One region of the Nocardia sp. NPDC004123 genome, then DNA from elsewhere that is predicted to be linked to it. Evidence: riboswitches for the same ligand, from Rfam matches in the RefSeq annotation. Region 1 holds a riboswitch; each other region holds the start of a gene.
The links. A riboswitch is a leader RNA that binds a small molecule or an ion and turns the genes downstream of it on or off. The one in region 1 is predicted to bind magnesium.
Positions count from the first base shown of each region.

Region 2: another riboswitch for magnesium. It lies ahead of ACWEQQ_RS19940 (hypothetical protein); the one in region 1 lies ahead of ACWEQQ_RS10865 (NRAMP family divalent metal transporter).
Region 3: another riboswitch for magnesium. It lies ahead of ACWEQQ_RS13480 (MgtC/SapB family protein); the one in region 1 lies ahead of ACWEQQ_RS10865 (NRAMP family divalent metal transporter).
Region 4: another riboswitch for magnesium. It lies ahead of ACWEQQ_RS43735 (hypothetical protein); the one in region 1 lies ahead of ACWEQQ_RS10865 (NRAMP family divalent metal transporter).

Region 1 is NZ_JBSGGG010000006.1:204,462-211,515, reverse strand. It holds gene ACWEQQ_RS10885 (glucose 1-dehydrogenase) at 1-43, opposite strand, end outside; gene ACWEQQ_RS10880 (HD domain-containing protein) at 229-783, shown strand; gene ACWEQQ_RS10875 (LysR family transcriptional regulator) at 830-1,738, shown strand; gene ACWEQQ_RS10870 (hypothetical protein) at 1,977-2,252, shown strand; gene ACWEQQ_RS10865 (NRAMP family divalent metal transporter) at 2,427-4,199, opposite strand; M-box (ykoK) riboswitch at 4,541-4,719, opposite strand; gene ACWEQQ_RS10860 (DUF6636 domain-containing protein) at 4,906-5,331, shown strand; partial or broken gene ACWEQQ_RS10855 (molybdopterin-dependent oxidoreductase) at 5,425-7,054, opposite strand, start outside.
Region 2 is NZ_JBSGGG010000013.1:44,145-51,198, reverse strand. It holds gene ACWEQQ_RS19955 (DNA polymerase domain-containing protein) at 1-60, shown strand, start outside; gene ACWEQQ_RS19950 (DUF3558 family protein) at 362-886, shown strand; gene ACWEQQ_RS19945 (DUF3558 family protein) at 886-1,398, shown strand; gene ACWEQQ_RS19940 (hypothetical protein) at 1,496-1,912, opposite strand; M-box (ykoK) riboswitch at 2,193-2,373, opposite strand; gene ACWEQQ_RS19935 (magnesium transporter MgtE N-terminal domain-containing protein) at 2,478-3,818, shown strand; gene ACWEQQ_RS19930 (NRAMP family divalent metal transporter) at 3,815-5,455, shown strand; gene ACWEQQ_RS19925 (hypothetical protein) at 5,478-5,669, opposite strand; gene ACWEQQ_RS19920 (AraC family transcriptional regulator ligand-binding domain-containing protein) at 5,928-6,920, opposite strand; gene ACWEQQ_RS19915 (AraC family transcriptional regulator ligand-binding domain-containing protein) at 6,930-7,054, opposite strand, start outside.
Region 3 is NZ_JBSGGG010000008.1:117,141-124,194, forward strand. It holds gene ACWEQQ_RS13470 (SDR family NAD(P)-dependent oxidoreductase) at 1-714, shown strand, start outside; gene ACWEQQ_RS13475 (AAA-associated domain-containing protein) at 716-1,339, opposite strand; gene ACWEQQ_RS13480 (MgtC/SapB family protein) at 1,401-2,114, opposite strand; M-box (ykoK) riboswitch at 2,316-2,491, opposite strand; gene ACWEQQ_RS13485 (MFS transporter) at 2,564-3,784, opposite strand; gene ACWEQQ_RS13490 (ArsR/SmtB family transcription factor) at 3,872-4,213, shown strand; gene ACWEQQ_RS13495 (TetR/AcrR family transcriptional regulator) at 4,210-4,830, opposite strand; gene ACWEQQ_RS13500 (SRPBCC family protein) at 4,891-5,400, shown strand; gene ACWEQQ_RS13505 (TetR/AcrR family transcriptional regulator) at 5,460-6,086, opposite strand; gene ACWEQQ_RS13510 (DUF6221 family protein) at 6,184-6,570, shown strand; gene ACWEQQ_RS13515 (hypothetical protein) at 6,652-7,054, opposite strand, start outside.
Region 4 is NZ_JBSGGG010000049.1:23,291-30,344, reverse strand. It holds gene ACWEQQ_RS43740 (MFS transporter) at 1-1,032, shown strand, start outside; M-box (ykoK) riboswitch at 1,112-1,296, shown strand; gene ACWEQQ_RS43735 (hypothetical protein) at 1,653-2,438, shown strand; gene ACWEQQ_RS43730 (ABC transporter permease) at 2,475-4,232, shown strand; gene ACWEQQ_RS43725 (ABC transporter ATP-binding protein) at 4,259-5,545, shown strand; gene ACWEQQ_RS43720 (DUF2786 domain-containing protein) at 5,619-6,953, opposite strand.

The DNA of each region.
Region 1 (7,054 bases):
CCGCGCCGGTGATGAGAATCGTCTTGCCGCTCAGATCGTGCATGGGAGGCTCCTTCCAGAGGAACCGGCGCACAGGCGTGGTGACCCGTTCGCCGGCCACACAGTTGGTTCGCTGAATAGTGTCCGATGCGTTCCGAATCGGCTCGGCGGCACACCCGAATCCATATAGTTGATATATCAACTAATTCAACCCGGGTGTCGGTGCGGGTATTCCCGTAGGGTGCGGGCGTGAACCGCGCGCCCCTCGGCACCGTCGACGAACTCATGACCCTGCTGGCCGGCTGCGCCGACGCCTGGGACATGCCCGACCGCAGCGGCGATCCGGTCGACATCCTCGACCACGACCGGCAGTGCGCCGAGCTCCTGCGCCGGGACTTTCCCGGCGATGAGGAACTTCAGGTGGCCGGGCTGGTGCACGACATCGGGCACGTGCTGGTGCCCGGTGACGACGCGGGACACGGAGTCCACGGCGGCGACGCGGTCCGGGCCCTGCTCGGCGCACGGGTCGCGCGGCTGGTCGAACTGCACGTGGTGGCCAAGCGGTATCTGGCGGCCACGGATTCGGTACACGCCGAGGCGCTTTCGCTGTCGAGCCGGCGCACCCTGATCGCGCAGGGCGGTCCCATGGCGCCCGGGGAGATCACGGCCTTCGAGCGCGATCCCGATTTCGCCGCGGCCGTAACGCTGCGGCGCGCCGACGACGCGGGCAAGGTGGTCGGCCTGACCGTCCATCCCCTCGAGACCTGGCGGCCGGTGGTCGAGCGGGTGGCCGCCGCCCGCTGACCGCGGGTCGCCGGGCCCGGCCGGGCGGCCTGCATAGACTCGCTCTGTGCCGTTGTCCCCGCGCGTCCCCGATCTGGCCGCCCTCGATCTGCTGTTGTCGGTGATCGAGCTGGGCAGTCTCGGCCGGGCGGCCAAGGCGCACGGCATCAGTCAGCCCTCCGCCAGCTCGCGCATCCGCTACCTCGAGCAGCTGGTGGGCGTGCCGGTGCTGGAGCGGACGACGCTCGGCTCGCGGCCGACGGCGGCGGGCTCGCTCATCGCCGAATGGGCGCGCACTGTCGTGGATGCGGCCGCCCGGCTGGACGCCGGGATCGACAGCCTGCGCGCGCAGCGGGATTCGCGGCTGCGGGTGGCGGCCAGCCAGACCATCGCGGAGTACCTGTTCCCGAAGTGGCTGGTGGGCCTGCGCGCCCGGATGCCGGACACCTCCATCGCCCTGGAATCGGGCAATTCGGCAGAGGTTGCCAAGGCGGTGCTCGAGGGCCGGGCCGGAATCGGGTTCGTGGAGAGCCCCCGCCTGCCGACCGAACTGGAAAGCCATGTGGTGGGCCGGGATCGGCTGGTCGTGGTGGTCGCGCCCGGTCACCCCTGGGCCCGCCGGGCCGAGATCGACGCGGCCGAACTGGCGCGCAGCCCGCTCATCTATCGCGAACCCGGATCGGGCACCCGGAACTCCTTCGAGCGTGCCATGACCGCCGGAATGCCGGGCTGGGAGCCGAATGTCGCGCTGGAGCTGTCCTCGACCACTGCGATCAAGACCGCCGTCGCCGACGGCATCGCGCCGGCCGTGCTGAGTTCCCTGGCGGTGGCCACCGAACTGGCCGAGGGGATCCTGATGTCGCCCACGGTGACCGGTCTGGATCTGGAAAGACAGCTGCGTGCGGTATGGCCGATCGGACAGAAGCCGACCGGTCCGGCGCGCGATTTGTATGCCATTGCGCGCCGCCCACTCTGAATCGCCCGCGGGAGTCTTCGGGGGAGTTGCGCGCCATTCCGGGGGGTTTTGTCCGAAGTGTTGACAGAGTGACGCCCATCACCATAGTGTTCCGGCGCAGGCCCACCGAATTTCCGAAGGGCCGTCGCTGCCTGCACATTTCTCTCGCCATTACAATGTCTTCGCTGAATTCGCAGCCCGAAGACACAAGTGCGCCAACGCCTCCCCGTGGGCGTTATCAAAGGGTTATGGTCACGGCATGGTGCGAACCGCCGCCGCTACCGCAGACCCGGATGAGCCACACATTCCGGCCACTGCTTCGCGGCCAAAGCTAGAGGTTGTTCCCGAATCGCCTGACCCCGAAGCGTCACAGCCCCACTCCTTCGGCGCACACGTCCTGAGCCCGGCCGATATCGCGCGACTCCCGTCCTCGGCCCGGCACCGCATCGCAGCCTTCATCCACCTGCAGGTGGCAACCCTGGAGGAGTGGCCAGAGCCGGTTCTGCCCCCCATTCCCGATCTCGACGATCTCTGACGGTCGTGCACCCCGGGTATTCCCCGAACCGGATTCGTCCAAACCTGTGTGGTGCCTTCCGATTTCATCCCGCACACTGCTGAGCCTCATCGAAAACGTGAGCTTCATCGAAAACGGCCGCAGCCCAAGCGCATCGGTGACGATGTCCAGGAACTGCGGCCGCGCCGTGGTTGATCAGCCGCCGATGGACTGGAAGATCTTGACGCCCACCAGGATCACCGCGAGCAGCAGGTAGCCGCGCAGGGCGACCATGCCCACCGTGCGCGCCGTGGAGAACGCCGGTCGCGCCAGGGTGTCGAGCGCAGGGGTGCGCCAGGTGTCGCGGTCCGCCTCCAGAATGGCCTTGCGTTCGGCCTTGGTGAGGCGAGTGGAGTCCAGCTCCTCCACCTGATCCGGATCCAGTCCGCCGAGCTCGGCCGCGGTCCGCTCGGCCCGGCGACGCCGGCCGCGCTGCCAGGCGATGAGCATGCCCGCCCCGCCCAGGACGCCGACCAGCGCGCCCGCGCCGAAGCCGATTTCGAGGGTCGTGGTGGTCAGGTCCGGGAAGAAGGTGGCCGCGGTCAGCGCGAGCGACAGCAGCACCAGCGACCAGACGATGACCCCGGCGACAATGTTCTGCCTGACCGTGTTCACCCACGGGCCGAGCACGGCCTTGTCATTGCAGAGCAGGACCAGGAACACCGTCGCCGAGGGCAGCAGCACCCCGGCCAGCGCCTGCACCCCCTGGGTCAGCAGGCCCAGCACGTGATCGGGGCTGAACGACACCGCGGCGGCGACGCCGAGCAGCGCCGCGTATCCGAGATAGAAGGCCGGCGCCTCGGAGACCTTCCAGTGCAGCGAGTGCCGCCGGCCCAGGGTGTCGCCGAGGGCGTAGGTGGTGGCCAGGCCGACGGCATTGGCGCCGATGAGCGAGGCGTCCAGCAGCAGGATGGCGAAGAGCGCGCCGGCGGTGGTGCCCACGTGGTCGTGCAGCGCGTGGGCGACGGCCCCGGCATCGGTGAAGCTGCCGGCCGCGGCCGTGCCCGCGAGGCCGAAGGTGGTCGCCGCCATGATGGCGACCGCGCCGACCATGACCACGACGATGCCGACCCACAGGTCGATGCGCTCGTAGCGGATCCAGCGGGGAGTGATGCGCTTGTCGACGATATTGGACTGCTGGAAGAACAGCTGCCACGGCGCGACCGTGGTGCCCACGATGGACACGATGAGCAGTAGCAGCGTCGAGTTCAGCCCGCCCGGGAAGGACGGCAGGAATCCGTGCGCGACCTGGGATGCCTTGGGGTGCACCAGGAATGCCAGCGGGAACATGACGATGTTCAGCGCGATCAGCCCGAACAGGAACCGCTCCCAGCGCCGGAACGAACCGCCGGCCACCATGGCGAACAGCGCGACCGCGGCCAGCGGCACGGCGACGCCCTTGGGCAGCCCGAAGTAGTTGAGCGCCATGGAGACACCGATGAACTCGGTGACGATGGTGAGCGCGTTCACGATGAACAGGTCGCCGACGCTGAACGCGCCCCAGAACTTGCCGAAGCGGTCGAAGATCAAGCGCGCGTGGCCGACTCCGGCGACCGCGCCGAGACGGACCACCATCTCCTGGTTCACGTAGAGCACCGGGATCAGCAGCACCAGGGTCCAGACCAGCGCCATGCCGTAGTTCTGTCCGGCCTGCGCGTAGGTGGCCACGCCACCGGCATCGTTGTCGCCGACCATGACGATCAGGCCGGGCCCGATGATGGCCAGCAGCATGCGGAAACGCTGGCGGCGGGAACGGCCTTCGAGGGTGTCGTGCCGGCCGATGGAGCCGAGCGCGCCGACGATATCGCCGACATGCGCGCTGTCCATGACGGCGCCGGTGGGGTGGACGTCGGCGGCGGGCCGGCCGGCTGCGGCGGGCACGGCGACGGTGGAGGTGCGGCGGCTGGAGCCGTTCGCGAAGAAGGCCATGGCCTGTCCCTCGCTTTCGATCATCAGGTGTGCGGGCGTGCGGAATACGCCCGGCCGCCGAGCGAGTTCGGGCACGGATCGACCGGCCCGGGGCACGCGCGGGCTACCGACCGGCGGTGGAACGCCGGGCACGCCTGTGCGGGAAACGGGTCAGCCGGTGACCGGAATGCGGCAAGCCGGGGACGTCTGAAGAGTGAAATCCGTACTCGGATACGGACTATCGCCGGAACTCATTGTTCGTCCCTCACCTCCTTGCCGCCGGGACGTACGTGGACGTCACTACATCGGGTGTCGCATCGCGCACAGCAGGAGGGATCTGGGCTTCGCGCGAGGGCGCGGACCCTGCACCCCTCTCGTCAGAGCTTCGGCACTGCACGACGTATCCGGGGGCTCGCGACCCGGGAAGCCACTTCGGATCACCCCTTAATCCGGGGTGATCTGTCCTAACCCTGGGCGTCTCTCGACGTCGTCGGATCAGTGGCCTGTGTTCGTACAGGAGCCTCGCCTAGCGAGGTGCTGACTGGGCAATGGTGAGCCCGGTCGTTCCGCTTGTCAAATCCGGGCCGGTCGGTTCCTCATAATCCCTTGTGCCCCACCCGATCCGGCCAGGGCAACTCCGTGGCAAACCTTCCTGGCCACCCGGTCCGTTATCGCATCCGGCGGTGGCGACGATCAACCGGTAAACCTGCCGAACCGGGGAGTCGACATGCAATTTCCGATCCGTGTCCTGACCGCGGCCGCCGCCCTGATCGCCGTGTCCACGCTGGGCCCGGCGATCGCCCAGGCGGCACCGCCCGACTTCGTGCAGTTCCGCACGCCGTCGGGAAACATCGGCTGCCTCGTCTCCGCGACCACCGCGGCCTGCGAGATCTCCCAGCACGACTACGCCACCCCGCCCCGGCCGGAGAACTGCCACCTCCAGTACGGCGACCGCTTGGTCCTGGAGAGCACCGGCGTCGTCGACTTCCACTGCCACGGCGACCGTCTGGTCGAATCCACCGCGGCGGTCCTCGACTACGGCACGAACGTCACCGTCGGCGGCCTCACCTGCCTGAGCACCACCGACTACGTCGAATGCGCCGGGGCGGGCCACGGCTTCCGCCTCTCCCGCCAGGCCTACACCATCGACTGACGGGCCCTACGGCTTTCGATAGTCGGTGAGCAGGGCCAATTCGGCGCGGCTGGGCGTGGCCGCGCGGACCGGGAGGCGGGTCCGCCGATGGTGCAGGGCCTGCCAGATGCGGTCCCGGGTGAGCGGCAGGTCCGTGAAGCGGATGCCGGTGGCGTCGCGGAGGGCATTGGCCAGGGCGGGGGCCACCGGGCTGAAGGGGCTCTCGCTCATGGACTTCGCGCCCAGCGGGCCGATCTCGTCCGAGGTACGCATGAAGGTGACCTCGGTGCGGGGCACATCGGCGAAGGCGGGCAGACGGTAGCGGCGGAAGGCCACGGTGGCGACCGCGCCGTGCTCGTCGAGGCGGACATTCTCGAACAGGGTCGCGCCGAGCGCCTGGGCGACACCGCCTTCCACCTGGCCGCGGCACTGCATCGGGTTGATCACCCGGCCGGCGTCGGCGGCGTGCACGCTGCGCAGGATGCGCAGTTCGCCGGTATCGGGGTCGACCGCCACCTGGAACAGCTGCGCATTGAAGGCGACCGAGCGGGGCGTGCCGCCCCAATGACCGTCTGCGGCAAGGGATTCCCCGGACTCGGCCGACAACGTGTGCAGCGCCTGCAGGGAGATGTCGCGATTGCCGCAGCGCACCGAGTCCGCGCCGAGCTCGCAGTCCTCGGCGGCAACGCCGAGATGTGTTGCGGCGGTGGCACACAACGCGGCGGCGAGCTTGCGCGCCGCGTCCAGCACCGCCTTGCCCGCCACCACGGTGCCGGTGGACCCGAACGCGCCCGTGTCGTGGCGGACCACATCGGTATCGGACTGGCGGATGGCGATGCGGTCGGGGACGGTGGCCAACTCCTGCGCCGCGATCTGCCGGTGCACGGTCGTGGTGCCGTTGCCGAATTCCGCGGTGCCCACCGCCAGGTCGTAGCAACCATTGGGCAGCAATGTGATCCGGGCGTCGGCGTAGTGGCCGCCGGGTGGTCCGGTAGCGATCATGGACAGGGCGGTGCCGCTGCCGGTCAGCCAGCCCGGCGGGGCCGGTGGGAACGGTTCGGTCAGGGCCCGGCGGATGATGCCGAAGCACTGGTCCAGGCCGTAGCTGGCGATGTGCAGATCCTCCTCGTGGCCGCCGGGGGTCACCATGGGCTCGCCGGGGCCGATCATATTGCGCTCGCGGAACACCAGCGGGTCGAGGTGGACCCGGCGGGCCAGCTCGTCCATCACCGACTCCATGGCGAACACCACCTGCCCGAGCCCGTAGCCCCGGAAGGCCCCGGCCGGAACGGTATTGGTGTAGACCGAATATCCGTCGACCTTCTTGTTCGGGCAGCGGTACACCGCCATCGACTCACCGACGGCATGGAACAGCACTGCCGGACCGTGGTTTCCGTACGCGCCGGTATTGGAGACCACCCGCGCCTGCAGGGCCGACAACCGGCCGTCCGCGCGGGCGCCCGCCTTGATGTGCACCGTGAACGGATGCCGGGTGGTCGCACCGTAGAACTGTTCCGCGCGTGTGTATTCCAGCTTCACCGGCCGCCGCAATCGCAGGGCCGCCAGCACCACGATGTCCTCGACCAGCATCTCCTGCTTGCCGCCGAAACCGCCGCCGACCCGGCCCGCCACCACCCGGACCCGGTCGAGCGGCAGATCGTAGAGCGCGCACAGGGCGCGGCGGGTCAGGAACGGCGTCTGGGTGCTGGAGCGGACGGTGAGGCGGCCGTCGTCGTCGAACCAC
Region 2 (7,054 bases), on a different contig from region 1:
GCGCGGGTGCAGGCCATGCACGAGGGCAAGCGCCGCGCCCGCGCCCGCCGTGAGAACTGACTCAGGCCAGGCACGCCGACCGGCACCCACACCACGGTGGACACCACCGGCAGCACGAGCACCCGGCTCAGGCCGGCCAGGCCCATGAGGGTGGCGGGCCCGAATTCGGCCGGCCAGACGATCGTCGCGGGACGATCCGGAATGGTGAGTTCGAGAGTCATGGATGAATCCGCATCCATTCGAGAAAGGCACGCGGAAATAGGCGAGTGGCAGGTGCGTCGCCGAATATCGGAAAGTCACAAATCGTCCGCCGCGTCGCCGATCGCATGATTCGGGCGGTTCGCCTACGCTGGTCGGCGTGATGAGAGCGGCAGGCGCGGTGGCGGGGATCGCCCTGATCGGGGCGGCGATCGCGGGCTGCGGCGGCTCGTCGAATCAACGGGCGGCCCCGGCGACGACCACATCCAGGGCGGCGGTGATGCCGGCACCGAACACCATCGGACTGTGCGGCGGGGTGGCCGATGCCGATGTCGGCCAGGCGACCGGGCTCAATGGGCTGCAGCGAGTGGCGGTGAATCCGCTGGGATGTGCATGGCAGCGGCCCGCGGGCGGTGACTACGCGGTGGTATTCCACTGGTTCCGGGGCAGTCCGCTCGCGGACCGGCGGACTCAGATCACCGACGCGCGCCCGTCCGACGTTCAGGTGGGCGGGCAATCCGGCATCGAATGGCAGGGGCCGCAGTCGTGCGAGGTGGCACTTCCGTTCGGGGACAGCGATTTCATCGATTGGTCGGAGCGGGCCGCGATTACCGAGACCGCCAAGGAGCCCTGCAAGGGACTGGAACAGCTGGCGGCGTCCACTCTGACGAAGGCCGGGCAGGGGTAATGCGTCGGGTTCGAACGCCAATCGCCTTGGCGGCCTTACTGATCGCCGCACTCTCGGGGTGCTCGCAGGGTCCGAAGGAATCGCCCGTGCGCGCCGCCGACGCCCCGAACCTGCTGGCCGGCTGCGGCCCGCTGGAGGATCAGAAGATCGCGAGCAACCTGCACGTCTCGGGCATCAGACAGCAGAGCGCCCCCACCATCTGCAACTGGACCGCCACCAGTCCGAACGGCGGTGCGGTCGACATCACCTACGCCTGGCTGGAGAACGACACCCTGAGCCGTGAGGTCCAGATCGCTGATCAATTCGGTTATCAGGTCGAGCGTTTGGTGATCAAGCACTTCGGCGGCATGTACTGGCGTGACCCGAAGGATCCGAGCACCTGCGCCGTGACCGCCTCCGACACCGGCACCGTCACCTGGTGGGTCCAGAACCGCGACCACGCGGCGCAACCGGACCCGTGCGCGGGGGCCATGACTCTCATGCAGGCCACCCTCTCGGTAGACGGTGTGTGACCGTTCCCAACCTGCTGCCGGACAAGAAGACAGCGGCGGTGAGGGTCGAGACCCTCATCGCCGCAACGGGTTTCACCGAAACAATCGCACTCGCCCGCTAGACGGCAGGCGCCGCGCCGGCGGGAGCCGGGGTGGAGTCGGGCGCGGACAGGCGCTGGGCCAGGCCGATGCCGACCGCGATGGCGGCGGGTACGCCGGTCAGCACCAGACCGGCCGCCGCACCCAGCGGAATGCCGATGGCGGCGCCCGTGAGGCCGCCCGCGATGCCGGTCGGCACCGACATGACCGTGACGCCGGCGATGGCGCCGCCCGCGGCGCCGATGGCGCAACCGGCCGCGCCGCCGATGAGGGTGCCGATCAGGGTGCCCATCGAGGTGGCCAGACCGAACTGGTTGACCGCCGCGGCGAACGCGGCATCCTGGTCGGCCTGGCTCGCGACGGTCTTCGGCACCGGCGCGGACAGGGCAGGGGCGGGGACGGTGGCGGCCAGGGTGTACGCGGTGATTTTCCTCATTGGCGAACCTCCGAAATTCTGGGTGGATGATTTCGAATGAGGGTGGAAAGGCCAGCACGTATTACACGGCCGCGTCATGGGGATACGCATCGTGCGTGGTGTGGTGAAAGGTCAGAGTCGTGTGGCGTGTTTCCACCCGCAAACGGGTGAGTGGAACGGATCACTCGGATACGGACTATCGCCGGGGGTCATGGGTCGTCCTCACCTCCTTGCGGCCGGAGCGCACGAGGGCGCTGACCAGGGTGCACCCGAGGAGTCGCCACGGCAGCAGGCCGGAGGGCGAGCACCCCTCTCGTCAGAGCTTCGGCACTGTACGACGTATCCCCAATGACAATGACGTTGGGAAGCCACTTCGGGTGACCCCTTAATCCGGGGAAACCTGTCCTAACCCTGGGCGTCTCTCGACGTCGTCGGATCAGTGGCCTGTGTTCGTACAGGAGCCTCGCCTAGCGAGGTGCTGATTGACGCCGCAAAGTCTGGCAGTAGAGGATTGATTCGTCAAATTCGGACATGCAATGTTCGCCCGTGGCCGCCGGAATTCCGGGTCGCCGAGTCAGGAGCGCATATGACCGAACCCACAGTATCGTCGAAGCCGGAATCGGTTGCGACGGTGCATCTGTCGCAGTTGCTGAAGGCGCCGGTGATCGCCGCGTCGGGGGAGACCATCGGCCGCGTGGACGACCTCATCGTGCGCCTGCCGGGTGGCGAAGCCTATCCGCCGGTGATCGGCGTGGTCGTCGGGATGGGCGGGCGCGATGTGTTCGTCTCCGCCGAACGTATCCGGCTGTTCGGAGCCGATCGCATCGTTCTCTCGGTCAACAAGGTCGACCTGCGGTCCTTCGAGCGGCGTGCGGGTGAGGTGCTGCTGCGCGCGGACATCCTGGGTCACCGGCTGATCGATGTGGAGGCGGTGGAGCTGGTGCGCGCCTACGATGTCGAACTCGATCGGGTCGGCGTGCCCGACGACTCCGGTTCGGGCTGGGTGCTGGCGCGACTGGACACCCGCCGCCCGGCTCGCCTGTTCGGGCTGATCAAGTCCGGCGGCGGTCACGCCTCCCGGGATTGGAAGGCGTTCGAGCCGCTGATCGGCCATGAGCAGTCGCTGACCCAGCGGCTCAGCAGCCGGTTGCGCGGGCTCAAGCCCGCTGAGATCGCCGACCTGCTGGAGGACGCGGACAAGCACGAGCAGGACGAGATCCTGGATCAAGTGCACGACGACCCTGAACTGGAGGCGGATGTCTTCGAGGAGCTCGACTCCGACAAGTCCAGCCGCCTGCTCAACGACATGTCCGATGCGGAAGTCGCGGCGCTGCTCGGGCGCATGCGCGCCGACGACGCGGCCGACTCCGTCATCGAACTCAAGCAATCGCGCCGCCGGCGGGTGCTCGACCTGATGCCGCCCGGGCAGCGCGTCAAGGTCGTCACGCTGATGGGGTTCAATCCCGACAGCGCCGGCGGGCTGATGAACGTCGACTTCGTCTCGTGTCCGCTGGACGCTACGGCGGCACAGGCGCTTTCGGTGGTCTCCGCCGCACACGCATTGCAGCCGGAGGCCCTGCTGAAAGTGCACGTACTCGACTCCGGCCGGCTGGTGGGCGTGGTCTCGGTGATCGCGCTGCTGCAGGCCGACCCGGCGACGCCGGTCGCCGGCCTCATGGACGACGATCCGGTGCGGGTCGCGCCCGAGACCGATATCACCGACATCGCCCTGTTGATGGCCGATTACAACCTGTACGCCGTGCCGGTGGTGGACGACGCCGATCGGGTGCTCGGCGTGGTCACCGTCGACGATGTGCTCGAGGATGTCATTCCTGACGACTGGCGGCGTCGTGAGCCCGCGCCCCGGCCGGCCCGGCCGGTCGCGACCGGATCCGGCGACGACTCGGACGGCGCGGCACGGCCATGACCGATGCCGAGGAGAACCGTTCCGCGAATCGTCGGTCGGCCGTGCTGGATTCGGCGCACCTGGGCGATATCGAGGGCGCGCTCGGCAAGATCAAGATCGGTGACATCGAGCATTCGCGCACGTTCAAGACCCGGATGCTGACGCTGCTGGCCATTATCGGCCCCGGGCTGATCGTCATGGTCGGTGACAATGACGCCGGCGGTGTCGCCACCTACGCGCAGGCCGGGCAGAACTACGGCTACAGCCTGCTGTGGGTGCTGCTGCTGTTGATCCCGGTACTGATCGTCAACCAGGAGATGGTGGTTCGCCTGGGCGCGGTCACCGGCGTCGGGCATGCGCGGCTCATCAACGAGCGCTTCGGCCGCGGCTGGGGCTGGTTCTCGGTGGGCGATCTCTTCGTTCTGAACTTTCTCACCATCGTGACCGAGTTCATCGGTGTCAGCCTGGCCGCGGAGTATTTCGGCATCTCGAAGTACGTCGTGGTGCCGGTGGCGGCCGCGGCGCTGGTGGCGATCATGGCCACCGGCAGCTTCCGGCGGTGGGAACGGGCGATGTTCGTATTCATCCTGATCACCCTGCTGCAGATTCCGATGCTGTTGCTGTCGCATCCCGACTGGGGCCGCGCCGCAAAGGATTTCGTGGTGCCCGGTGTCGAGGGCAGCTGGACCTCCGACGCGGTGCTGCTGATCATCGCCATCGTCGGCACCACCGTCGCGCCATGGCAGCTGTTCTTCCAGCAGTCCAATATCGTCGACAAGCGCATCACCCCGCGGTTCATCGGCTACGAGCGGGCCGACACCACCCTGGGCGCGTTCGTCGTGGTGATCGGTGCGGCCGCGCTCATGATGACCGCCGACTACGCCGCGCGCGCCAATGACGCGGTCGGGAAGTTCGTCGACGCGGGCGAGATCGCGCACCTGCTGGGCCAGGTCCACCGCCTGCTGGGTTCGGTCTTCGCGATCGTGCTGCTGGACGCGTCGATCATCGGCGCTGCGGCGGTCACCCTCGCCACCAGCTACGCCTTCGGCGATGTGTTCGGCATCAAGCACTCGCTGCACCGCGGGTTCAAGGACGCCAGGCAGTTCTATCTGTCCTATATCGCGATGGTGGTGCTCGCCGCGGGCATCGTGCTGATTCCGGGTGCGCCCCTGGGGCTGATCACCACCGCCGTGCAGGCCCTGGCCGGGCTGCTGTTGCCCAGCGCCAGCGTGTTCCTGCTGCTGCTGTGCAACGACCCGCAGGTGCTCGGGCCGTGGGTGAATCGCACCTGGCTGAACGTCGTGGCGGCGATCATCGTCGGCGTGCTGCTGTTGCTGTCGGGAATCCTCATGGCCACCACGCTGTACCCGGACCTGGATGTGGTCGCCACGGCCGGATACCTGGCGGTGGCGCTGGTGTTCCTGGCCGTGATCGCGGTGGTGGCGCTGAGGTTCACGCAGCGCGGGGCGCCCGCGCCCACGCCGCGGCCCCGCTTCGAGGCGTCCGCGAAGGACATCTGGCGGATGCCGCCGCTGACGCTGCTGGAACCGGTGACCTGGTCGGCCGGTACCCGGCTGGGCATGATCGCCCTGCGCGCCTATCTGGTCGTCGGCGCGATTCTGCTGCTGGTCAAGGCGATTCAGCTGGGGCGGGGCTGACGGCCGCGGGGCGCGGCCGAGCTCAGTGCTCGAGGAAGGTGGCGACGATGTTCCAGAACATGTTCGGGTCCACGCTGTTGAAATCCCAGCTCTCGGTGAGGCTGTGCGTGATGCTGACGATGCTCGGGATGTCGAAGTCGTGCCGGGTGGCGGTGCCCTTGGCCTCCACGGCGGTGACGACGTAGGCGGTGGCGGTTTCTGCGGTGTGGGGCACGAGGAAGCTCCAATCGAGGACCAGGACCGGATGGGGACACGTGGCCGTGGACAGCGTCGGCCACAACCACGCATCGCAAACGCCGTGGCGAGCCTCGCGGCGGGCACGTCGTGGCGTTTCCGTCCAGTTTTATTTCCGCTCGCGTCGCGCGGGAGTTCCGAAGACGCCAAACCGGGCCGGTACACGCCAACCTTGCTGTGTGGTTGCCGGAATACCGTACGGTAGGTGCGATTTCGGCCTGCGCGCGGGGTCCATCTTTCAGGAATCCTCGCGATCGCGCCAGCGATGTACGGCGCGCCGCAGGCTGGCCGGATCCGCGTATCCCAGGAATTCCGCCTGCTGAGCGCGTGGAAGGTGTTCGGCCCGTTGCAATCTGCGGCGCCGTGCCCGGTCCACCTCACGGCGCCAGGTGGTTCCGGACTCGGTCAGGCGGCGTTGTAGTGATCTTGGTGAGGTCAGCAGACGCCGCGCTACCACTTCCAGTGTCGCCGTGCCCTCGTCGAGAGCGCCGTCGAGGACGTCGCCGAGCCGTTCCAGCCAGGTGATGCCGGACTCGGGAGTGGCCGGCAGCGTGGCCGCGTAGGACAGCAGCACGGCCGTCAACTCGGGATCGGCCGACTTCATGGGAAGCGCCAGATCCGCGGTCCGCAGCGTCAGGGAGTCGACCAGGCTCCCGAAATCGATTGCGCGAGTGCCGAACAGCTCGGTGACGGCGGCGAGGTCGACCGGCGCGGCCTGCCGGAAGGTCACCCGCGTCGGCGCGATCGGGTAGCGGGTGGCCGCCCGGCCCCGGCCCACGAGGAGCGCGAAAGCCGCCTGCACCAACAGTTCTCGCCCGCGGCAGTCCTCCACCCCGGACAGCACCTCGTAGCAGACCTCGTGTTCGGTGCCATGCGTGATCCGAAAGCTGTAACTCGTTGTGAGACTGCCGGTGTGGTGCACGCAGGCGTCCAGTGCCGCGCCCAGGGTCTCCGCCGACAGGAACAGATACTCCAGCAGACCGAATTCGCCGGTCGCACTGTCCTCCGGTACGCGCAGGGCGATATCCGGGTCACCGGTTTCCTGTTCGAGCAGCTCCCACACCCGCAGGCAGTACCGGGACGACACCCGGGTCCCCTCGCCGCCCTCACGCCAGGCGGGGACCCCGGCCAGCCGGGCGATCCGCTCCGGATCGAGCCCCGCCCGGGCCGCCCGCTCCAGTGCGAACCGGGCCATCAGAATGCTGTCGTGAGAGTCGGATCGAGTAGTCACGGCCACCCATCACCACGCCGCCCGCCGGCGCGCGCTCGCCAGCTCCCGGCTCCAACTGGTCCCGGCCGCGGCCAGTCGTCGCTGCAGGGTGCGCGGGCTGGTATCCAGCCGCCGGGCCATGCCGTGGATCGACG
Region 3 (7,054 bases), on a different contig from region 1:
GGCAGCAGCGGGATGGGGCTGGCCGCCGCGCGGCGGCTCGTCGCGGAGGGGGCGTGGGTGGTCGTGACCGGGCGGGACAAGGACCGGCTGGACACCGCGGTGGCCGAGCTGGGGGAGCGGGCGGCCGGGGCGGCCGGAGACGCCACCGAGCCCGAGGATCTCGCGGCGCTGGCGCGGGTGGTGTCCGAGCGGTTCGGGCGGCTGGATGTGGCGTTCGTGAATGCGGGAATCGGTGCGTTCCAACCTGTTTCGGCGGTCACCGGCGACGAGTTCGATCGGGTGGTGGGGATCAACTTCAAGGCCGCGTTCTTCACCGTGCAGCACATGCTGCCGCTGCTGGTCGACGGGGGTGCGATCGTCCTCAACGCCTCCTTCGCCCCGTATCGGGGCGCGCCCGGCGCCGCACTGTATTCGGCGACGAAGGCGGCGGTGCAGAATCTGACGCGGACGCTGGCGGCGGAGTTGGCGCCGCGCGGAATCCGGGTGAACTCGGTCAGCCCCGGCTACATCGACACCCCCGCCTACCGGGCCGAGGCCTCCGCCGACGCGCAGGCCACCGCGGGGTCACGGGTGGCGCTGGGGCGGGTCGGCGACAGCGACGAGGTGGCCGCCGCCGTCGCGTTCCTGGCCTCCGCAGACGCCTCCTACATCACCGGTCAGGACCTGCTCGTCGACGGCGGCCTCACCACGGTGATCCCGTCGGCGATGGTGTGACTCAGGACGCGCGCAGATCGGCGGCGGGATCGGCGGTGATGCGGCCGGAATCGGTGTCGTAGTCGTACAACTCGGCGTAGCGGCCCCAGTCGATGGCCAGCTCCAGCTGGCGGCGGGCGTCGTCGTCGGAGCAGCCGCGCCGCAGCAGATCGAGAATGAAATCCGCGCCCACCGTCTGATCGCTGCTGCCCACCAGCGCCGAGCAGATGGTGCGCACCAGCGGGGCACGCCGGCGGGCCTGCGCGGCGAAAATCGCCTTGCTGGACCGGATGTCGGCATTGGTGAAATTCGCCCCGACATTGGTCAGCATCACGTCACCGGACTCCACCAGCAGCAGACCCAGCAGCGCCGCCGCGTCGACCAGCGGCATCAGGTCGTCGACCTCGAAATTCAGCTCGTCGGCCACCACCGGCAGGTCGGCGCGGCCGTCGTTGCCGTACACCAGCTCCAGCAGACCCGCGATCCCGCCGACCGAGGCATCGGGCAGCGGCACCGCGAACGGCGTCAACGTATCCGCCGGGGCCGCAGCGACTTCGGTGTCACGGCCGGTGAGCAGACCGTAGATCTGATCGACCAGCGTCTCGAACCCCGGCGTGCGGCGGCTGCGCGGGCGCGGCTGCTCCACCGTGATCTCGGCGATTGCGCCGAAGCCACCCCGCGCGACGGATACGACCGCAGCGCGGCGTTCACTCCTCGGCCTCCGCCCGCAGCGGCACCGTGCGCCACCCGACGCTGGTCACCGACGGCTCCAGGCTCAACCGGCTCACCGCGGCCTCCATCTGCCGGTCGTCGCGGCGGTCCCCGGTCAACTCCGCCCGCACCTGCACCCGGCCCGGGGAGGTGTCGTGGCTCGAGATCGACACCAGCCGGAAATCGGTGCGCGTCAGCGACTGCACCAGCAGCGCCCGCACATGCGCCTCGTGCGCGTCGTCGGTGTCGGCGTGGAAGGCGTACAACGCCTCCTGGGCCTCGGCCTCGTCGACACCGGGGCGATCCACCGTGCGCGCCACCGTGCGCAGCGCGGTATTGACCACCACCACCGCCACCGTGCCCGCCACCGCGGTCGAATACATGCCCGCACCCGCGAGCGCACCCACCGCCGCCGCACACCACAGCGTCGCGGCGGTGTTCAGGCCGCGGATATTGAACCCGTCGCGCAGGATCACGCCCGCGCCCAGGAAGCCGATACCCGAAACAATCTGTGCCGCAACACGAGTCGGATCCGCCGAGGCGCCGTTGAAGCCGTGCGCGGACAGCAGCACGAACAAGGTCGCCCCGGCGGCGACCAGCGAATTCGTGCGCAGTCCGGCCATCCGGGCCCGGAACTGACGCTCGAACCCGATCACCGCGCCCAACCCGACACCCGTGCCGAGCCGCAGCAGCATTTCCCACATGGTCATCTCGATCTCCCAGCGGATGACGGCGCACTCCGGACTCGGACGCTACCGGGGTACGGGTAGCGGCCGGGAGATTGCGGGAGTGACACCGAGTGAACGATTGGCTAACGGAACTCGATCCGGTCCATCGGGCACGACCACCACCTCCTCGACGCCACACGCACGCATGCCAGGGGAGTGGGACCGGCGCGACATCGCCGGTACGGGTACCACCCCTCGTAAGACCTTCAGCACTCCACGGCGTGAACCCGCCACGGGCGGCGGGAGCCGGTCGGGGCATCCCCTTAGCTCGGGGAAACCTGTCCTGATCCGGGGCGTCTCTCGACGTTCGGGATCGCCGGCCTGTATCCGTGAAGGAGCCTCAGCTAACGACGGCACCTTGCGACCAGAAGTAAACACCGGCCCGCCGCGATCGGCAACCCGACGTGAGCGCCGTCGCATTCGCGCACCCGCTAGCGTCGCGCCTCGACCGCGACCCGCGCCACCAGCCGCACCACACACAGCACCGCCACCACCGCCGAGAAGATCTGCACCGCAGCCAGCAAACCGGTCGCGCCCGCCAGCAGGCCGACGCCGATGACCGGGCCGCCGCTGCCGCAATAGGCCATCACGAAATAGGTCGACAGCACATCGGCGTGCCGATCGGCCGGCGCGGCCGCATTGATCGCGGTCAATCCCGACAGGAACACCAGGCCGTGACCGGCCCCGGCCAGCACTGTCGCGAACAACAGCAACGGCAGCGAGGAGACCGCCCCCGCGATCGCCAGCAGTACCAGGCCCACCGCCAGCAGCGGGAACCCCGTGAAGTCCAGAGCCCGTTCGGATTTGCCGTAACCCACCAGCTGCGCCACCGCCCACGCCGCGGGCAGCAGCGCGGCCGCCGCGCCGCCGACCACCAGATTCGCACTGCCCGACAGGGTCGCGGCATAGGTCGGGATCAGTGTGAGGAAGACGCCGACCACCGCGAAACCCAGGAACGCGCCCGTGCCCGCGGCCGCGAAGACCGCACCCATCCCGGCCGGGATACTCGGCCGCCGCGGCCGCCACCGGGTGATGGTCGCGGTCTCCGGCAGCGCCGCCACCGCCACCGCGGCCGGGATCAGCAGCGCCAGCTCCACCACGAACGGCGTCACGTAGGGGGCTGGAAGATATTGCGCCAGAACAGCTCCCAGTACCGGGCCCAGGCCCATGCCGCCGGCCGAAGCCACCGCCGACACCAGGGCCGCGCGGCGGCGGTCACCGTGCGGTTCCAGCTCGGTCAGCGCGGCGGTGAGCGCACCCGAGGCCGCCCCGACCGCCAGCCCCTGCAGGATGCGGGCCGCGAACAACCAGACCACCGCGCCGGCCAGCGCGAAACCCAGCGTGCCCAGCGCCGCCAGCGCCAGCGCGGGCAGCAGAATCCGGCGCCGCCCCAGTGCATCCGAGGCAGGGCCGGCGATCAGCAGCGCGGGAATCAGCACCCCCATGTAGACCGCGAACACCAGCGTCATCACCAGCGGTGAGAACCCGAACCGATGCGCGTAGCCGTGATACAGCGGTGTGGCCACATTCGTGCCGGTCAACAGGATCAGCAGCGTGTAGGCGGTGCCCCAGAACCGTGCACCGCTCCCCGGCGGTGAATCCTGCGGGGCGGCCGCGTCTTCGGGGGCTGCGGTGGATTGCTCGACGGTCATGACGTCCTCCCGGCACAGGCATGTTCGACAATTCCGAACATAACAGGATGTTCGGATTTTGTGAACATGTGGACTAGCCTGGACGCCATGGCAAGCCGAACCGCGACCGAACTGGTTCACCCCGCCCGCGACGAACTGCGGTTCACCACCGTGCTGGCCGCCCTCGCCGACCCCGTCCGGCTCACCATCGTCACCCGCCTGGCCGCCGCCGAGAACGGCGAACTGGCCTGCACCACCTTCGACCTGCCGATCAGCAAATCCACCCAGAGCGGGCACTTCAGAACCCTGCGCGAAGCCGGCGTCATCCGCCAGCGCGACGAGGGCACCCGCCGCCTCAACCGCCTGCGCACCGAGGACCTCGAGGCCCGCTTCCCCGGGCTGCTCGACCTGGTCCTCACCCACGGCCGTGGTGCGGCCCTGAGCGTCTAGCCCGAGTCTCGCGGCGACTCCGCGCTGCCCGGCGCCGGTGCGTGCCCGGTCGGACCCGGGGTGGTCAGCACCCGCCAGATCTCGTCGACGTAGGACTCCCAGGCCTCCTGGTCGGCCGGTAGCGTGCCGCGCATCGTCCGCCACAGCTGACCTGTGCCCAGATACGCCGAATACGCCAGTGCCGCACGATGTTTCGCCACCGGGTCGGCGAAACCGAGCCGGGTGAACAGTTCGGCCAGATACGCGATGCGCCGCACAGTGACCCGGGTGAGCACCGGCTCCACCAGCGGATCCGTCGCCCCGGCCAGCAGTACCGCGAGCTTCTCCTGCGGATGCGCCAGCGCCGCGCCCAATAGCGTCCGGAGCCCGACCGCCGGATCGGGTTCGGCCGACACCAGCGCGATCACCGCATCGGTCTCCTCGTGCTCCCAGCGCTGCAGGGCCGCCGCCAGCAACTCGTCCCGATTCGCGAAATGCCAGTAGGCGCTGCCCTTGGTCGCGCCCAGCCGCGCGGCCAGGGGTTCGATGGCGACCGCGCCCACGCCACCCTCGCCGAGCGCCGCCAGCGCGGCCGCGACCCAATCGTCACGGCTGAGCCGTCGCCTCTTCTCCGCCATAGCTCCGTACGGTACCGTATGGAATCGGAACATACGGTACCGTACGGAACGGGTGAGTCGATGATCTGGAACATTCACCAGCGAGAACTGCCGGTGTCGGCGCAGCGGGCCGGTGCCCTGCTCGATGCGGTGGCCGAGCCGGGCAATCCGCTCTGGCCGGGCGAGCACTGGCCGACCCTGATCCTGGACCGGCCGCTGCAGGTCGGCGCGGACGGCGGGCACGGCAGCATCCGCTACGTCTGCACCGCGTACGAACCCGGCCGCGCCGTCGAGTTCACCTTCGCGCCGACCATGCCCTTCGCCGGCACGCACACCTTCGAGATCATCGATCGCGGTGAACGGGGTTGCGTGCTGAGGCATCTCGTCGTCGCGCGGGCCCGCACGCCGCGGGGCCGGCTGCTGTGGAGCCTCGCCATCCGCTGGCTGCACGACGCGGTGCTCGAGGAACTGCTCGATCGCGCCGCGACGGAAATGGGGCACCCGCCCGCCGAACCGGCCCGATGGTCCCCCTGGGTGCGCATACTGCGCCGATCACTCGACCGCGTCCACGCCGCGGTACCGGCCGCCTGATCGGCCGGAACCGAACCCGCTGCGCCGCAAGCGGATCCGGGCGGGGCCAACCGCCCGGGTCAGCCGCGATACACGCCGCGATAGGCGTCGATGGTCTCCACCAGATGGTCGACGATCTGCTCGCGCGTGGCGCGTAGCGTGCCATTGAGCCACGCCGAGAACATGCCCGCATTGCCGCTGGCCATGGTGACCGCCGCCAGCCGGCGCCGCACCGGATCCTCGATATGGGCGAACAGGTGATCCTGGATCAACCGGGTGAACGCGGGCATCACCGCGATCGTCGTCTGCCCCAGCCCGGTCGAGGAATACGGCTCCACCAGAAACAGCCGCGACTTGCGCGGATCCTCGAGCACCTTCGCCACCAGCGTCTCCGACAGCGCGCGATCCCGGTCCGGATCGTCGGCGACCGCGAAGGCCGTCATCGGATCCAGGAACTCCTCGGCGATCTGGCGATAGAGCACATCGAGCAGTTCGTCTCGGCTGGCGAAGGATTCGTAGAAGTAGCGGTCGGTCAGGTTGGCGCGCCGGCACACCGCGCGCATGGTCACCGCGCCCGCCCCGGACTCGCCGATCAGATCCAGTGCGGCCTCGAGCAACGCGGCCCGGCGCGCCTCACGGCGTTCGGTGAGGGTCGTCCCACCCCAGATACGGGGCTCGGCGTCGGAGGGAGGCTGCTCGGTGTGCACCGGGTCAAGAGTAGTGCCCGGTGCCGGGCGGTATCGCACACCCGGCACCGGCGGGCGGATTCGCGGCGATGCCGGCGGTGCCGACTACCGTGGGTGGATGGATATCAGCGCGTTCATCGCGGGCCGCCTCGACAAGCAGCAGGAAGCCGCCGAATTCGCTCTGAAACTCGAGCACGACTTCCAGGACACCGGCCGCGAGATCAAATACGAATGGGTGCGTCACGTGCGCCGCCGCGGCAGCCGCACCGCCCCCTCGTCGGTGTTCCTGCCCGGCGCACCGACACCGAAGGAACTGTTGCGCCACCAGGCGGCGCTGCGGCTGATCCTCGGTCAGCACACCCCCGACACGGGCGGCCATTGCTCGGTGTGCCGGCAGCCCGACTCCCGTGGCGGCCAGGAACCGGCGGCGTGGCCGTGCCCGACCGTCCGCGCGGTGGCCGGCATCTGGTCCGATCACCGCGACTACCCGCTCCCGCGTGATTGATCGGCGCACCGGGCCGAATCCATTGGCCCGGTGCCGGATGCCATCGCACGCCCGGCACCGGACCGCCGGGTACTCGCGCCGCTAGCCGGTGACCACGCAGGCGCTGCCGAGGTTGATGCCGGTCTTGACCGTCACCAGCGCCCACTGCGAGCCGTTGTAGGTCCAGGCCTGGATGTAGTGCACCCCGGTCGAGGTCGGCGTCCAGCTGGAGGTGCCGGTGCCGCCGCTGCCGAGGCTGAACTGCTGCTGACCGAAGGTGGCGGTGTTGCTGTCGTAGAGCCAGACGTATTCGTACGGGCTGCCGTTCACGGTGACCGTGTACGAGCAGTTGGTGCCGTAGCCACCGCCGCCGAGACCGATGCTCGACCCGCTGGACACGCTGACGCTGGTGACATACGCCGACGCCTGCGGTGCGGCGAGAACGAGCGCCGCGGCTGCGGCGGCGAAGGTGGTGAATGCGGTGAGGGCCGACTTCCGTGACCGG
Region 4 (7,054 bases), on a different contig from region 1:
GCCGCGGCGGCCGCGACCACCCTGCCCGTCACGATCGGAAGATCGGACCGGCGTACGGTCCTGCTCGGGCTGATCGGGCTGATGCTGGCCGCGACAGCGGTCTCGGCGCTGGCACCGGACTTCGCGATCCTGCTCGCCGCACGTGCCGTCGCCGGCATCGCCATCGGCGGCTTCTGGGCCCTGGCCGCCTCGTGCGCGGTCAGACTGGTTCCCGCGCACCATATTCCACGAGCGATATCGCTCGCGTTCGGCGGTGCGACAGCGGCCAACGTGCTGGGCGTGCCGGCCGCGACGCTGATCGGCAATCTGAGCGGCTGGCGCGTCGCCTTCGCCGCACTGGCCGGATTCGGCGCGGTGGTCGCCCTCGCACTGCGGCTGCTGCTGCCGCCCCTGCCCGCCACCGAGGTGGTCCGCCCCCGCGCCCTGGCGCGGCAGTTGCGCACACCGGCCGTCCGCGCCGGCGTCATCGCCACCTTCCTTCTGGTGGGCGGGCATTGGGCGGCATTCACTTTCGTCCGGCCCATGCTGCAGGACATCTCCGGTCTGGGCGCCGGGGCAATCGGGCCCGCACAGCTGGCCTTCGGCTTGGCGGGCGTGGCCGGAACCTTCGCGGGCGGCGCCGCCGCCGGCCGCGACCCGCGGCGCGCCCTGGTCGCCGCCGCCGCCCTGCTGGCAGTGACACTCGCACTCTTCCCGCTCATCGCGACCACACCGGTCAGCGGCATCGTGGCACTGCTGGTGTGGGGCACGGCATTCGGCGCGATTCCGGTCGGCGTGCAGACCTGGATCCTGCAGGCCGCCCCCGACCATCCCGAGGCGGCGACCGCCCTCAATACCGCCATGTACAACCTGGCCGTCGCCCTCGGTGCGCTCACCGGCGGCGTGATCGTCAGCTGCACATCGGTGACCGGCGTCCTCGTCACGGGCGCGTTGCTCGGCGTGACCGCCATCGCCGCGGTCATGATCGGCGGGCGGCAGCTGACGCGGCGTGCCGGTGCCCTATCAGCGGCGTCGGCCACAGTCGAAGAATGAGAATGGTGATCGTCGGAGCCGCCGGACCGCCGAATCCGGCGCCGTTTTGACTTTTAACGAGTCTTTAACTAGGTTCCCTGTTGCACCTCGATAGGCGAGGCTCCTGCACGAACACAGGCCACTGATCTGACGACGTCGAGAGACGCCCAAGGTTAGGACAGATTTCTCCGGATCAAGGGGTAATCCAAAGTGGCTTTCCGATTCGGAACACTCCGGTTCGGAACACGTCGTGCAGTGCCAAAACTCTGACGAGAGGGGTGTGCGTCCGCCCCGAGAGTTCCGGGCGACCTCCCCCCGTGCGTTGACGAATCGCGTTCTACCAGTGAGGAGGTCGGGTAGCACGATGGCACCCGATGATGACCCGGGATCTCCGGGTCGGCCCCTCCGCCTCGGTCCGGGCCGCTAGCCACCACACCAACACCGCGTCGATATCTCGACGCACGCAATTCTCCGATATCACGATGCCGCCCGCGCGGCACCGGACTATTCGCATGCACATTTTACGAATGAATTCGGAGATTCGCATATCTATCCGACCCGTCGGCACCACCGTGCCCGACGGTATTCGATGCTGCCCGGAATCCGATGCGGGCAGCAGTATCCCGAGGGGAAACATCCCGATGAGAATTCGCTTGTTCGCATTCGCCACCGCGGCGATGACCACCGCCGGACTGGTCGCCCCTGCCGCCGCTTCGGCCGCGGCACCCGGACCGGACGCCCGGCTCGCCGACGCTGTGACAGCTCAGGCCGTGTCCGGCGACGCCCGAATCGTGGACCGATCGGTGGTGCTGCGCACCGACCTCGGCACGCTCCGAACCACCACCGACCAGCTGCAGATCCTCGACCCGCAGGGCGTGGTGGTGGGGGCGATCCCGCTGACCATCACGAAGCAGGACACGACGTACCCGATCGACGCCCGCATCGACGGCGACAGCGCCACCCTCACCCCGCGCCCGGATCGGGCCCGACCGGTCAGCACCGAGGAACGACGCATCGCCGCGGAGCTGCACGCCGCCGCGGAGGCGCAAGCCGAAGGCCCTGCGGCACAGCCGATTGCCGATCCCGACAGCTTCGAGGATCGGATGAATACCGTCTTCCAGAATGTCAACAACGAGCTCACCGTGGCCCTGGCGGTGGGCACGCTGCTGGGTGCGGTCATCGGAGCGCCGCTGGGCTGCGTCCTGCTGGGCGCGGGCCAGGGTCTCGCGGTCGGCGCATTGACGTTGGGCACGTTGGCGATTCCCGGCGCCGTCACCGGCTGCCTGGAGGGCGCGGTGGTCGGGGCCGGAATGGGCGTCGTGGTTTTCAACCTGCTCGTCGGCGCACCGGCGGTGCTGGCCTCGGCCGTACACGCCTTCAACGTCATGACCGCACCGCCCGCGGCCGCCGCCGAATCGACCAACTGAGTTGCGACGACGCCGCTCGGAGCGAGGTGAACAGCAATGACTCTTGAATTGGCAATTCCCGACCGCCCCAAGATGACTCCCGAGGCGCCGCGGGCGCGCGGCCGGCTCCGGGCGGTGGACTACCTGATCATCGGCGCGGGCGTGCTGCTGATCCTGGTGGTGCTGCGGCTGTTTCGGGACATGTCGGTGCCCTGGACGCCGGATACCGGAACCGAGTCCGTATCAACCGATCCCGCGAACCTGCCCTATTACGCGGCCCGCACCACGCTGCGCATGTTCATCGGCCTGGTGGCGTCCATCCTCTTCACATTGATCGTCGGCCAGTGGGCGGCGCGCTCGCGGCGGGCCGAGAAGGTGTTCATCCCGGCGCTCGACGTGCTGCAGTCGGTGCCGGTGCTGGCCCTGGTCTCGATCACGGTCACCGCGTTCGTGGGCATGTTCCACGGCTCGTATCTGGGCGCGGAGGCGGCGTGTATCTTCGCTATCTTCACCGCGCAGGCCTGGAACATGACCTTCGCCTACTACCAGGCGTTGCGCAATATGCCCCGGGAGCTGGATGATGCGGCCCGCATGATGCGGCTCACCCGCTGGCAGCGGCTGTGGCAGCTGGAGGTGCCGACGGCCATGGTGCCGATGATCTGGAACGGCATGATGAGCTTCGGCGGCGCGTGGTTCATGCTCGCGGCCTCGGAGGTCATCACGGTATCCGGCCGGGACGAGGCGCTGCCCGGCATGGGTAGCTTCATCGCGGCGGCCACCTCCGAGGCCGAGGTCGGCAATCTCATTATGGGTGCGCTGGTCATGGTGCTCACCATCGTCTTGGTGAACGTGGTGTTCTGGCGGCCGCTCACGGCGTGGTCGGAGCGATTCCGGGTGGAGCACACCGAAAGTGCGCAGGCCCCACGGAGTCTGGTGCTCGACCTGCTGCGGCACAGCACGGTGCCGGGTCGGCTGGCTCGGGTGCTACGGCCGGTCGGTGAGCGGGTCGATCGCCTCATGCGGGTCTTCGGGCGCAGCACCCGTTCCGCCTACGACGAGCGTGCGGGCAGCCGCATCGGCGATGTGCTCTTCTTCGGACTGCTCTTCGCCGCGCTCGCCTGGGGCACCTGGGCACTCGCCTCCTACTTCGACAGAACCGTGGGCCTGGCCGAATTCGGGCCGACCTCGCTGCTGGGGCTGGCCAGCCTCGGCCGCGTGATAGTGCTGCTGGTGGTCTCCACCATCGTGTGGGTGCCGGTCGGCGTGTGGATCGGGATGAATCCGCGCATCTGCCGGTTCGCTCAACCGGTGGTGCAGGTGCTGGCCAGTTTCCCGGCCCAGTTCTTGTTCATCTTCGTCATCGCGGCGCTCACCTACACCGGCATCTCACTGAATATCGGCGGCATCGCGCTGATGGCGCTGGGTGCGCAGTGGTACGTGCTGTTCAATGTGATCGCGGCGGCCGGGCAGATCCCGACGGACCTGCGCGAGGCCATGGACGATCTCGGCGTGCACGGATGGCAGCGCTGGAAGTCGTTGATACTGCCCGCGATCTTCCCCGGCTACGTGGTCGGCGCGATCACCGCGTTCGGCGGCGCGTGGAACGCCACGCTGGTCGGCGAGGTCGTGGAGGCCGGGAACACCCATATGGAGGCCTACGGCCTGGGCGCGTACATCACCAATGCCACCACCGACGACGTCTTCGCCAAGGTGCTGCTCGGCACCGTGGTGATGAGCGTGGTCACGGTGACCATCAACCGCCTGCTGTGGCGGCGCCTGCAGCGCACCGCCGAACAGCGATTCTCGCTGAGCTGAAACACTTTTCGAAAGGAGGACACACCGTGTCGGCCCCCATCATCACCGTCGATCGTGTCACCAAGAACTTCACCAACCCCTCCGGCGAGCAGCTGCCGGTTCTCTCGGATGTCTGCCTCGAGCTGCAGGAGGGGGAAATCGTCGCGCTGCTGGGCAAATCCGGCTCCGGCAAGTCCACGCTGCTGCGGATCATCGCGGGCCTGATGCTCCCCTCTGCGGGGTCCGCACGCATCCGGCAGACCGAGATCACCGAGCCGAATGCCGATACCGCCATGGTGTTCCAGACCTTCGCGTTGCTGCCGTGGCTGACCGTGCGGCAGAACGTCGAACTCGGCCTTCGCGCCCAAGGGATTTCGGCCTGGGAGCGCGGCGAGAGGGTCACCGACGCCATCGACATGATCGGCCTGGACGGCTTCGAGAACGCCTATCCCAAGGAGCTTTCCGGCGGTATGCGCCAGCGAGTGGGATTCGCCCGCGCCCTGGTGGTGCAGCCGGAGGTGCTGCTCATGGACGAACCGTTCTCGGCGCTGGACGTCTTGACCGCCGAGAACCTGCGCGGCGAGCTCATGCGCCTGTGGGCGGAGACCGCCTTCCCGACCAAGACCATGCTGATGGTCACCCACAACATCGAGGAGGCCGTGCAGCTGGCCGACCGAATCCTGGTGCTGGACAACAATCCCGGGCGAATCAAGGGCGAGATCCAGGTGCGGCTCCCGCGGCCGCGCGACCCGCGCGGCGCGGGGTTCCAGGCGCTGGTGGACCAGGCCTATCGGATGCTCACCGACGCCACCTTCGATGGCGGCTGGCCGAGCATCACACCCACACCCACCACCCGGCCGCTGCCCGATGCCGGGGTGGACGGAATCGGCGGCATGCTGGATTTCGTTGCCGCCCAAGGCGGGCGGGCCGACCTGCCGGATCTGGCCGGCGGGTTGCGCTTCGAGATCGACGATCTGATGCCGGTGGTCGACGCCGCCACCATGCTGGGGCTGGCCACCACCGCCGACGGGGATATCGAACTCACCGTCGACGGCGCCCTGTTCGCCGAGGCCGATATCGACAGTGCCAAGGCCATTTTCGCGCGGCTGGCGCGAGCCCATGCGCCCCTGGTCGCGGCGATCGACCACGCCCTGATCAGTGCGCGCAACCAGCGGCTGCGCGACGGCTTCTTCCTCGACCTGCTACGGCGGGGCTTCACCGAGGACGCCGCGCGGCGACAACTGCGGATCGCCATCGACTGGGGACGCTATGCCGAACTCTACGAGTACGACGCCGCCGAGCGGCTACTCACCCGGCATCCGGACGATGTCTGAGGCGTCCGCAGTTGCAGCGAGGCCGGGCACGGCGCTCGCCTTCGTGCCTGGCCCGCACCCGGGCCACTGGTCGTCATGACTGTCGCGGGTCGAGGCGGGCGCGGTCGGCGGCTACTCGGCCGGCGTCCCAGCCTGCGGCGCTGCGGATTGTGATCCCGCGGTTCCGGGCTTGTGGAAACAAGGTGTCGAAAGCCGCGTCGACTGCGATCTGGTGTGAGGCCAGGACCGGCAGCAGTCGTTCCGGCTCAGCCGATTCCGCGATGGTGGCCGCGGTGGCCGCGTCCAGGCGCTCCCCGATACGGGTGGCATAGGCGACGAGGAACGACTTCCGGAACGTCCGGCTGCGCGCCTCGTCGCTTCGGGAGGCTTTGTCGCTTCGGGAGGCTTTGTCGCCGTTCGCGATCATCGCCCTGGTGGCCTGTACGAGCAGCGAGGTGGACAACAACTCCACCGCGTCGAGGTCCGCGTCGTCGCCGACGATGGTCATGAAATCCCATGCCGAGGAAAAGACGGCGCGGCATCGATTGGCCTTGGCGACGACGTCGATCAAAAGGGCCTTCGCGTCGGTGTACGGTGTATCCAGCCACATTCGCCGTGCCCCTGGCAGATCCGGGACGGCGGTGTCGGCGTCGACGAGCACCCGATCGAGCGCGTACTTGGTCATCAGCTCCTGGGCCTTGGCCGACAGGGCCTCGGCCTCTTCGGGGAAGGACGTGGACTCCGCCTTGGCGAGCAGCCCGCGAACGCGGCCGAGCACCTTCTCGTCGACATGATGGGGTACCGCGGCCGTCGGACGTGCGGTACCGGGCAGGGGCCTGATGAGTTCCAGTTTCGGCAGCAGGATCAGCAGTCCGAGGGCCTCGATGACGGTGATGAGCGCTTCGGCGGTGGTCAGCATGTGCTTCGCCGCCCACTGGCCGAAATGCGGCGAAGAATCCGACCACCAGACGTCCGCCGCCAATTCACCGAGCTGAGCAAGCCAGGTTTCGTCGACGGTCGCAGGCGCGAAGGGCCGCACAGAGTCCGCCATGGTGTCGATCAGAAAGCTGACGGCGAAGTCGTCGACCCGCCGTCGCGCCGCCTGCTGAATGTCCGCCGGCAACCAGCCATTCCGGAAGGCTCGCGTCATGAGGTGCTGCTCCGCCAGGTGCACACCCCGCTCCACCTCGTGAAGGAGCGGGTCGTCAGCGGCGAGCCGGCCGGCGAACACGACAACCGGATCATGCTGTACTGATCCTGCCCGCGCCCCACGCTGGGCCGATTCCATGGCGGCCGCCAGGATCGCATTGCCGATCTCCGCAGCGGTCGGCGGCCGCCCCTCGGCCCCACCGGGCATGCCCGGAACGTCGGCTCCGCCGTATCGCGCCCGCTGCTTGGCTGCCCGATGCTTCCGATTCGGCTTACCCATGATCGACTCCACCGACCCTCGAACTGCCACGACCTGTCACGACCCCGACCGTATTTCACCGCTGTACCGTTCCCGCGATGCGGGCCGGACACGGCCAAAAA